Regions from separate parts of the Streptomyces sp. NPDC093568 genome, predicted to be linked through region 2. Evidence: riboswitches for the same ligand, from Rfam matches in the RefSeq annotation. Region 2 holds a riboswitch; the other holds the start of a gene.
The links. A riboswitch is a leader RNA that binds a small molecule or an ion and turns the genes downstream of it on or off. The one in region 2 is predicted to bind cobalamin.
Positions count from the first base shown of each region.

Region 1: linked by a shared signal. The riboswitch ahead of ACIRD7_RS20910 (cobalamin biosynthesis protein) and the one ahead of ACIRD7_RS02895 (ABC transporter substrate-binding protein) in region 2 are both predicted to bind cobalamin.

Region 1 covers NZ_JBIWJD010000005.1:61,803-66,280, forward strand. Annotated here, with positions in the region: gene ACIRD7_RS20900 (anion permease) at 1-961, shown strand, start outside; gene ACIRD7_RS20905 (hypothetical protein) at 993-1,214, shown strand; cobalamin riboswitch at 1,330-1,472, shown strand; gene ACIRD7_RS20910 (cobalamin biosynthesis protein) at 1,573-2,514, shown strand; gene ACIRD7_RS20915 (cobyric acid synthase) at 2,511-4,022, shown strand; gene cobN (cobaltochelatase subunit CobN) at 4,019-4,478, shown strand, end outside.
Region 2 covers NZ_JBIWJD010000001.1:689,921-694,398, forward strand. Annotated here, with positions in the region: gene ACIRD7_RS02890 (short-chain fatty acyl-CoA regulator family protein) at 63-1,493, shown strand; cobalamin riboswitch at 1,525-1,703, shown strand; gene ACIRD7_RS02895 (ABC transporter substrate-binding protein) at 1,766-2,797, shown strand; gene ACIRD7_RS02900 (FecCD family ABC transporter permease) at 2,794-3,807, shown strand; gene ACIRD7_RS02905 (ABC transporter ATP-binding protein) at 3,804-4,478, shown strand, end outside.

The DNA of each region.
Region 1 (4,478 bases), on a different contig from region 2:
CTGGAACCTGCTGACCTGGCTCGTGGGCCTGCCCTCCAGCTCCTCGCACGCCCTGATGGGCGGCCTGATCGGCGCCACCATCGCCTCGGCCGGCGTCGGCGCCGTCCACGGCGACGTGCTCGTCACCAAGGTGCTGATCCCGGCGATCGCCGCCCCGCTGGTCGCGGGCATCGCCGCGCTGCTGGCCACGCGCCTGACGTACTCCCTCGGCAAGAAGGCCGACGGCAACGCCTCCAAGAAGGGCTACCGCGCCGGGCAGATCGCCTCCGCCGGCCTGGTCTCCCTGGCTCACGGCACCAACGACGCGCAGAAGACGATGGGCATCATCACCCTCGCCCTGGTCGCCGGCGGCACCCTCGCCCCCGACTCCGACCCGCCCCTGTGGGTCATCCTCACCGCGGGCCTGGCCATCGCGCTCGGTACCTACCTCGGCGGCTGGCGCATCATCCGCACCATGGGCAAGGGCCTGACCGACCTTCAGCCGCAGCAGGGCTTCGCCGCCCAGACCAGCGCGGCCACGGTCATCCTGGCCTCCTCGCACCTCGGCTTCTCCCTCTCCACCACGCACTCCGTCTCCGGTTCGGTGATGGGCGCCGGCCTCGGCCGCAAGGGCGGCGTCGTCCGCTGGTCGACGGCCACCCGGATGTTCGTCGCCTGGGGCCTGACCCTGCCGGCCGCCGCCCTGGTCGGCGCGCTCGCGGAGTACGTGACGGGCTTCGGCGCCTGGGGCACGGCCGTGGTCGCCGTCTTCCTGGTCGCCTCCAGCGCCGTGATCTGGAAGATCTCCCGCCGCGAGGTCATCGACCACACGAACGTCGTCGAGACGGACGAGGCGCCCGGCGTGGTCACCACCGCCATGGCCGCCGTGACCCCGCCCCCCGCGGGCACGCCCGCCGAGGACCTCACGGCCACGATCCCGGCCCCGTCCAACGAGCCGGCCTCCTCCCAGGCCACCGTCTGACCCGCCCGGTTACCAACCAGAAAGAAGAACCATGAAGATCGACTGGGCGGCCCTCGGCTCCGTCTTCGGCGTCAGCCTCGTGGTCACCGTGGCCCTGGTGGGCCTGTTCACCCTCGGCATCGCCGGCCTGTCCCGCCGCGAACGCGCGGTCGCCCAGGGCGACTCGGCCGCACTCGCGGTCACGGGCGCGTACGCCTGCTTCGCCGCGTGCACGGCCGCGGTGGCGTACGGGATCTATCTGATCGTCGCCTGACACACGGCGCGCATCACCTGAAACACCCGAGGCGCGGGACGGACGACCGTCCCGCGCCTCACCGTTGTGTGGGCCTTCGCACACTCTCCCGTCGCAGGTCAACGGCAAGTTGACGCCCCTTCCAACCCCATGGTGGACTGCCGGGGCCAAGTACGGCGGTAGGAGAGGAAGCCGGTGTGAATCCGGCGCGGTCCCGCCACTGTCACCGGGGTAGAAAGCCCCGGGAGCCAGGAACTCTCACCGCCGGTCTCGTCGAACCAGGGCGTGGACACCCTGAGTGAGGACATGACGCGATGCTCGCCTGCCGATCGACACGCAGTAACAGACCCACGTGTGACCCCACGGTCGGCTGACCCCGATGCGAGCCGATCGCGTTTTCGCGTACGGCGCCGCCGCCGGACTTCTCGGTGACCTGCTGCTCGGCGATCCCCGCCGGGGGCATCCGGTCGCCGCGTTCGGGCGGGCCGCCGGCGCCGTCGAGAAGGTGTTGTGGCGCGACGACCGCGCGTGGGGTGCGCTGCACACCGCCGTGTGCGCCGGTGGCGCCGTCGCCCTCGGGGCACTCGCCGCGCGTGCCGTACGTACCTCTCCCGCCGCCTCCGTCGCGCTGACCGGCGCCGCCTGCTGGGCCGTCGTCGGCGGAACCTCGCTCGCCCGCGAGGCCCGGAGCATCGGAGGGGCCCTCGACGCGGGGGACATCGAGGGGGCACGGGCCCGGCTGCCGCATCTGTGCGGACGGGATCCGCAGGCGCTGGACGCGGACGGGATCGCGCGGGCGGTCGTGGAGTCCGTCGCCGAGAACACCTCCGACGCGGTCGTGGGGGCCCTGGTGTGGGGTGCCGTCGGCGGGGTGCCGGGACTCCTCGGGTTCCGGGCCGTGAACACGCTGGACGCGATGGTCGGCCACAAGTCTCCCAAGTACCGCCGCTACGGCTGGGCTTCCGCCCGGCTCGACGACCTGGCCGGCTGGCCGGGGGCCCGGCTGACCGCCGTGCTCGCCGCAGTCGCCGGGGGCGATCCCCGGGGTGCCGTACGAGCCTGGCGCGCCGACGCCGCGCAGCACCCGAGCCCCAACGCCGGTCCCGTGGAGGCCTCGTTCGCGGGGGCGCTCGGGGTGCGGCTCGGGGGGACCCTGTCGTACGGCGGGCGGGTCGAGCACCGGCCCGTGCTCAACAAGTCCGGGCGGGCCGTCGAAACCGCCGACATCGAGCGGGCCGTACGGCTGTCGCAGCGCGTCGGCTGGCTCGCGCTCGGCGTCTGTGCCGCCGCGCGCCGTATCGCGAAGGGGCGTACGTCATGACGGGCGGGGGGCTTCTCGTCGCCGGCACCACCTCCGACGCCGGCAAGAGCGTCGTCACGGCCGGGATCTGCCGCTGGCTGGTCCGGCAGGGGGTGAAGGTCGCGCCGTTCAAGGCGCAGAACATGTCGCTGAACTCGTTCGTCACGCGCGAGGGCGCGGAGATCGGGCGGGCGCAGGCCATGCAGGCGCAGGCCTGCCGGGTCGAGCCGACCGCGCTCATGAATCCGGTGCTGCTCAAGCCCGGTGGCGAGCAGAGCAGTCAGGTCGTGCTGCTGGGCAAGCCGGTGGGTGAGCTGAGCGCACGCGGGTACCACGGCGGGCGGCAGCAGCGGCTGCTCGGAACCGTGCTGGACTGTCTCGCCGAGTTGCGGGGCACGTATGACGCGGTGATCTGTGAGGGGGCCGGCTCTCCGGCCGAGATCAATCTGCGCCGGACCGACATCGTCAACATGGGCATCGCCCGCAATGCCGGACTCCCCGTCCTCGTCGTCGGCGACATCGACCGCGGCGGCGTCTTCGCCTCGTTCTTCGGGACCGTCGCGCTGCTGTCCCGTCAGGACCAGGAGCTGATCGCCGGGTTCCTCGTCAACAAGTTCCGCGGCGACGTCTCGCTCCTCGAACCCGGCCTCGACATGCTGCACGACCTCACCGGGCGGCGGACGTACGGCGTCCTGCCCTTCCGGCACGGGCTCGGCATCGACGAGGAGGACGGGCTGCGGGTCTCCCTGCGGGGCACGGTACGGGAGTCGAACGTCGCCCCGCCCGTCGGCGAGGACGTGCTGCGGGTCGCCGTCTGTGCCGTCCCCCTCATGTCCAACTTCACCGACGTGGACGCGCTCGCCGCCGAACCGGGCGTCGTCGTACGGTTCGTGGACCGGCCGGAGGAGCTGGCCGACGCGGATCTCGTCATCGTCCCCGGGACCCGGGGGACGGTTCGGGCGCTGGAGTGGCTGCGGGAGCGGGGGCTCGCGGACGCCCTGGTCCGCCGGGCCGCCGAAGGACGGCCCGTCCTCGGCATCTGCGGCGGCTTCCAGGTCCTCGGCGAGCACATCGAGGACGACGTCGAGAGCCGGCGCGGACAGGTCGAGGGGCTCGGGGTGCTGCCCGTCCGGGTGCGGTTCGCCCGGGAGAAGACCCTCACCCGGCCGGCCGGCGAGGCGCTCGGGGAGCCGGTGGAGGGGTACGAGATCCACCACGGCGTCGCCGAAGTGACCGGGGGCGAGCCCTTCTTGGACGGCTGCCGGGTCGGCCGGACCTGGGGCACGCACTGGCACGGCTCACTGGAGTCGGACGGTTTCCGACGGGCGTTCCTGCGCGAGGTGGCGGCCGCCGCGGGCCGCCGGTTCGTGCCGGCGCCGGACACGTCGTTCGCCGCGCTGCGCGAGGAGCAGCTCGACCGGCTCGGCGATCTGATCGAACAGCACGCGGACACGGACGCGCTGTGGCGGCTCATCGAGTCCGGCGCGCCGCAAGGACTGCCTTTCATTCCACCGGGAGCGCCCGCATGAGCACAGTGTTGTTGTTGTCGACCGCCGACACGGACCTGCTGGCGGCCCGGGCCGCCTCCGGGGCCGACTACCGCATCGGCAACCCGACCCGCGTGGACGTCGAGACCGAGCTGCCCGCGCTGCTCGACGGAGCCGACCTCGCCGTCGTCCGGCTGCTGGGCGGCAAGCGGGCCTGGGAGGACGGGCTCGCGGCGCTGAAGGCGTCCGGTGTCCCGACCGTCCTGCTGGGCGGCGAGGCCGTTCCCGACGCCGAGTTGATGGCCGAGTCGTCCGTCCCGGCCGGTGTGGTCGCCGAGGCGCTGAAGTACCTCGTCGAGGGCGGACCGGCCAACCTCACCGAGCTGGCCCGGTTCCTCTCCGACACCGTGCTGCTGACCGGCGAGGGGTTCGTCGAGCCGCAGAAGATGCCGGAGTACGGCGTCCACGGCGACCGTACGCTCCAGGAGGGCCGCCCGA
Region 2 (4,478 bases):
GCGAACGGCACCGGTTCGCATACGCTGACCGGGTCCCGTACCGGATCCGACAGGAGCTCAGGGTGAGCAAGACCTATGCGGGCGCGCGGCTGCGGAGGCTGCGCGAGGAGCGCCGGATGAGCCAGGCCGAACTGGCCCGCGTCCTCGCGATCTCGCCGAGCTACCTGAACCAGATGGAGCACGACTCCCGCCCGCTCACCGTGCCCGTCCTGCTCCGGCTCACCGAGACCTTCGGCGTCGATGCGGGCTTCTTCTCCGAACGCGACACCGCCCGTCTGGTGGCCGACCTGCGCGAGGCGCTGACCGGCGAGATCGCCGCCGCACGGGTCTCCGCGACCGACCTCGCCGAACTCGCCTCACGGATGCCGGCGGTCGCACAGGTGCTGCTCGACCTGGGCCGGCGCAACCAACTGCTGTCCGAACGGCTCGCCGGACCGGCCGACGGCCGCAACACGGCCGGTGACGTGCCGCGTTCGCCCCACGAGGAGATCCGCGACTTCTTCTACCGGCGCCAGAACTACCTCCACGACACCGACCTCGCCGCCGAGGAACTGGCCGGGGAGATCGGCATCCGGCCCGGTGAGGTCCTCAGGGCCCTGACCGCACGCCTCGCCGACGCGCACGGCATCCGTCTGTCCACCGGATCCGACGACCACGTGTCCACCGGCTCCGGCGACCATCTGCACCACTACGACGAGACGACCCGCACCCTCCACCTCTCGGCCCGGCTGCGCCCCGGCCAGCGCGCCTTCCGCATGGCGACGCAGCTCGCGCTGCTGGAGTACGGAGCCGAACTGGACCGGCAGGCCGCCGAGGACTTCCCGGCCGACTCGCCCGCCCGCACCCTGGCCCGCATCGGCGTCGCCAACTACTTCGCCGCCGCGCTCGTGCTGCCGTACACCGCCTTCCACGCGGCGGCCGAGGAGGTCCGCTACGACATCGAGCGCCTCACCGACCGGCACGGCCTCGGCTACGAGACCGTCTGCCACCGGCTGAGCACCCTCCAGCGCCCCCGGCTGCGCGGCGTCCCCTTCTCCTTCGTGCGGGTCGACCGCGCCGGCAACATGTCCAAGCGGCAGTCCGCGACCGGCTTCCACTTCTCCCGGGCCGGCGGCACGTGCCCGCTGTGGAACGTCTACGAGGCGTTCGCCGCGCCCGGCCGGATCCACGTCCAGATCGCCGAAATGCCGGACGGGCAGCGGTACTTGTGGACGGCCCGCGCGGTCACCCGGGCCCGCGGCGGCTGGGGCGAGCCCGGCAAGACGTTCGCCATCGGGCTGGGCTGCGAGATCCGGCACGCGCACCGGCTCGTCTACTCCGACGGCCTCGACCTCACCAGCCCCTCCGCCGCCACCCCCATCGGCATGGGCTGCCGCGTCTGCGAACGCCTCGACTGCCCCCAGCGGGCCGCGCCGCCGCTCGGCCGGACCCTGCGGATCGACCAGCACACCAGCACCTTCGTGCCGTACCCCGTGACCGATGGCACGACCTGACCGATCGCACGACCTGACCGTCGTACGGACTTGATAGCCTCGTCGGGCCAGTCGAGCCACATCCGAGGCCAGGGAATCCGGTGCGAATCCGGAACTGACGCGCAGCGGTGAGGGGGACGGGCGGGGCACGGCACGCCACTGGGAGACCGGGAAGGCGCCCCGACCGGACGAACCCGAGTCCGAAGACCTGCTGGCACCTCCGCGCCGACCCGGCGGGGAGGACGTCCGTAGGCCAGGCTCCGCGTACGAGCCCCGACCCCCGAGGCATGCCCATGTCCCGTTCCGCCGTCCTGCTCCTGGCTTCGGCCCTGCTGCTCACCGCCTGCGGCGGCGGTTCCGCGGCGGACACCGCGAAGCCCCACGGCGCCGGCTACCCACGCACGATCGCCAACTGCGGCCACCAGGTCACCCTCAAGTCGCCCCCGCGGCACGTCGTCTCCCTCAACCAGGGCACCACCGAGATCCTGCTCTCCCTCGGCCTCGCCGACCGCATGGCCGGTACGGCGACCTGGACGGACCCGGTGATGAAGGGCCTGGAGAAGGCAGGCGCGAGCGTGCCCCGCCTGGCCGACGACAACCCCTCCTTCGAGAAGGTCCTGGACGCCGAACCGGACTTCGTCACCGCCTCGTTCGTCTCCACGCTCGGCAAGGGCGGCGTCGCCACCCGTGAGCAGTTCGAGAAGCTGGGCGTGCCGACGTACGTCTCGCCCTCCGACTGCGCGGCCGGCAAGGACAACGACAGCGGCGGCGACGGATCGCGCGGCGAGCCGCTCACCCTCGACGCGGTGTACGGCGAGATCCGCGACCTGGCCCGCGCGTTCGGCGTCGACGCGCGCGGCGAGCAGCTGATCGCCCGGCTGAAGGAGCGGGTGCGCCAGGCGACCCACGGGCTGGACGCCTCCGGGGTCTCCCTCATGTACTGGTTCGCCAACTCCCAGTCGCCCTACCTCGCCGGCTGCTGCGGCGCGCCCGGCGCCATCACCCGTGCCGTCGGCGCGCGGAACGTCTTCTCCGACACCCACGACGAATGGCCCCAGATCAACTGGGAGACCGTCGCCGACCGCGACCCCGACGTCATCGTGCTCGGCGACCTCACGCGCAAGCAGCAGACCGCCGAGACCGCCGCGGCCAAGATCCGCTTCCTGGAGACCAACCCCGCCACCCGCAACCTGACCGCGGTGAAGAAGAAGCGCTTCGTCCTGCTCAGCGGACAGGCCATGAACCCCTCCATCCGCACGGTCGAGGGGATCGAGCAGGTCGCCGAGGCACTGCGCGGCTTCGGCCTCGACGGACGCGCCAAGTGAGCGTCCGTACGCCGCTGTTGGCCGGCCTCGGACTGGCCGCGCTGCTCGCCTCGGTCGCCGTCGCGGTGACGATCGGGCCCGCCGACATCTCCACGGCGGACGTGTGGGCCGCCGTCGCAGCCCATCTCGGCCTCGGCGAGAGCACGTTGGCGCCGCTGCGGGACGGCATCGTGTGGAACCTGCGGATGCCGCGCACCCTGCTCGCCGCCGTGTGCGGAGCCGGACTCGCGGTGTGCGGGGCGGTGATGCAGTCGCTGCTGCGCAACCCGCTGGCCGACCCGTTCGTGCTCGGGGTGTCCTCCGGCGCGTCCACCGGAGCCGTCGCCGTCGTCGTGCTCGGGGTGGGCGGGGGAGTGGTGTCGCTGTCCGCGGGCGCCTTCCTTGGCGCGCTGGCCTCCTTCGCGCTGGTGCTGCTGCTCAGCCATGTCCTCGGCGGCAGCACCGACCGGGTCGTGCTGTCCGGGGTGGCGGCCATGCAGCTGTTCTCCGCGCTGACCTCGTTCGTCGTGCTGACCTCCGCCGACGCCGAGACCACCCGAGGCGTGCTGTTCTGGCTGCTGGGCTCGCTCGCCGGCGCCGACTGGGGACAAGTGCTGCTCTGCGCCGCCGTCCTGGCCGTCTTCCTCGCCGTCTGCCTCGGCCACGCCCGCACCCTGGACGCCTTCGCCTTCGGCGAGGACGCCGCCGCCGGACTCGGCGTCCGGGTCGCCCGCACCCGCCTGGTCCTGCTCTGCACGACCGCGCTGCTCACCGCGGCCCTGGTCAGCTGTGCCGGCGCGATCGGCTTCGTCGGCCTGGTCCTGCCGCACGCCACCCGCGCCCTGACCGGCTCCGGCCACGCCCGCCTGCTGCCGGTCACGGCGCTGACCGGAGCCGTCTTCCTGGTGTGGGTGGACACCGCCGCCCGCACCGTCCTCGACCCCCAGGAGGTCCCGGTGGGCGTCGTCACGTCCCTCATCGGCGTACCGGCGTTCGTGGCCGTGCTCCACCGGGGACGGAGGAAGGCATGACCATCCTCCAGGCCCGGGGTGTCGTCCGCCGGGTCGCCGGCCGGGTCGTCGTCGACGGCGTCACCCTCGTGCTGCGCCCCGGCGAGACGGTCGGACTGCTCGGCCCCAACGGTTCGGGAAAGTCGACGCTGTTGAGGATTCTCGCCGGGATTCTCGCTCCCACCGCCGGGGTCGTCACCCTGGACGGACGCCCGCTCGCCGAGGTCGGCCGCCGGGCTGTCGCCCGGCGCGTCGCCACCGTCGAACAGCACGCCGACACCCAGACCGAACTGACCGTCCGTGACGTCGTCGCCCTCGGCCGCATCCCGCACCGCCGCGCCTGGACCCCGGCCACGGCCGCCGACGCCGGGGCGGTCGCGGCGGCCCTGGAACGCACCGGACTGACCGACCGGGCCGGCCAGTCCTGGCACACCCTCTCCGGAGGTGAACGCCAGCGCGCCCAGATCGCCCGCGCCCTCGCGCAGGAGCCCCGCGAGCTCCTCCTCGACGAACCCACCAACCACCTCGACATCCAGCACCAGCTCGACCTGCTGGACCTCGTCGCGGACCTCCCGGTCACCACCGTGATCGCGCTGCACGACCTCAACCTTGCCGCGATGTACTGCGATCGCCTCCTGGTCCTGCGCGACGGCCGGGCGGTCGTGGAGGGCACCCCGGCGGAGGTCCTCACC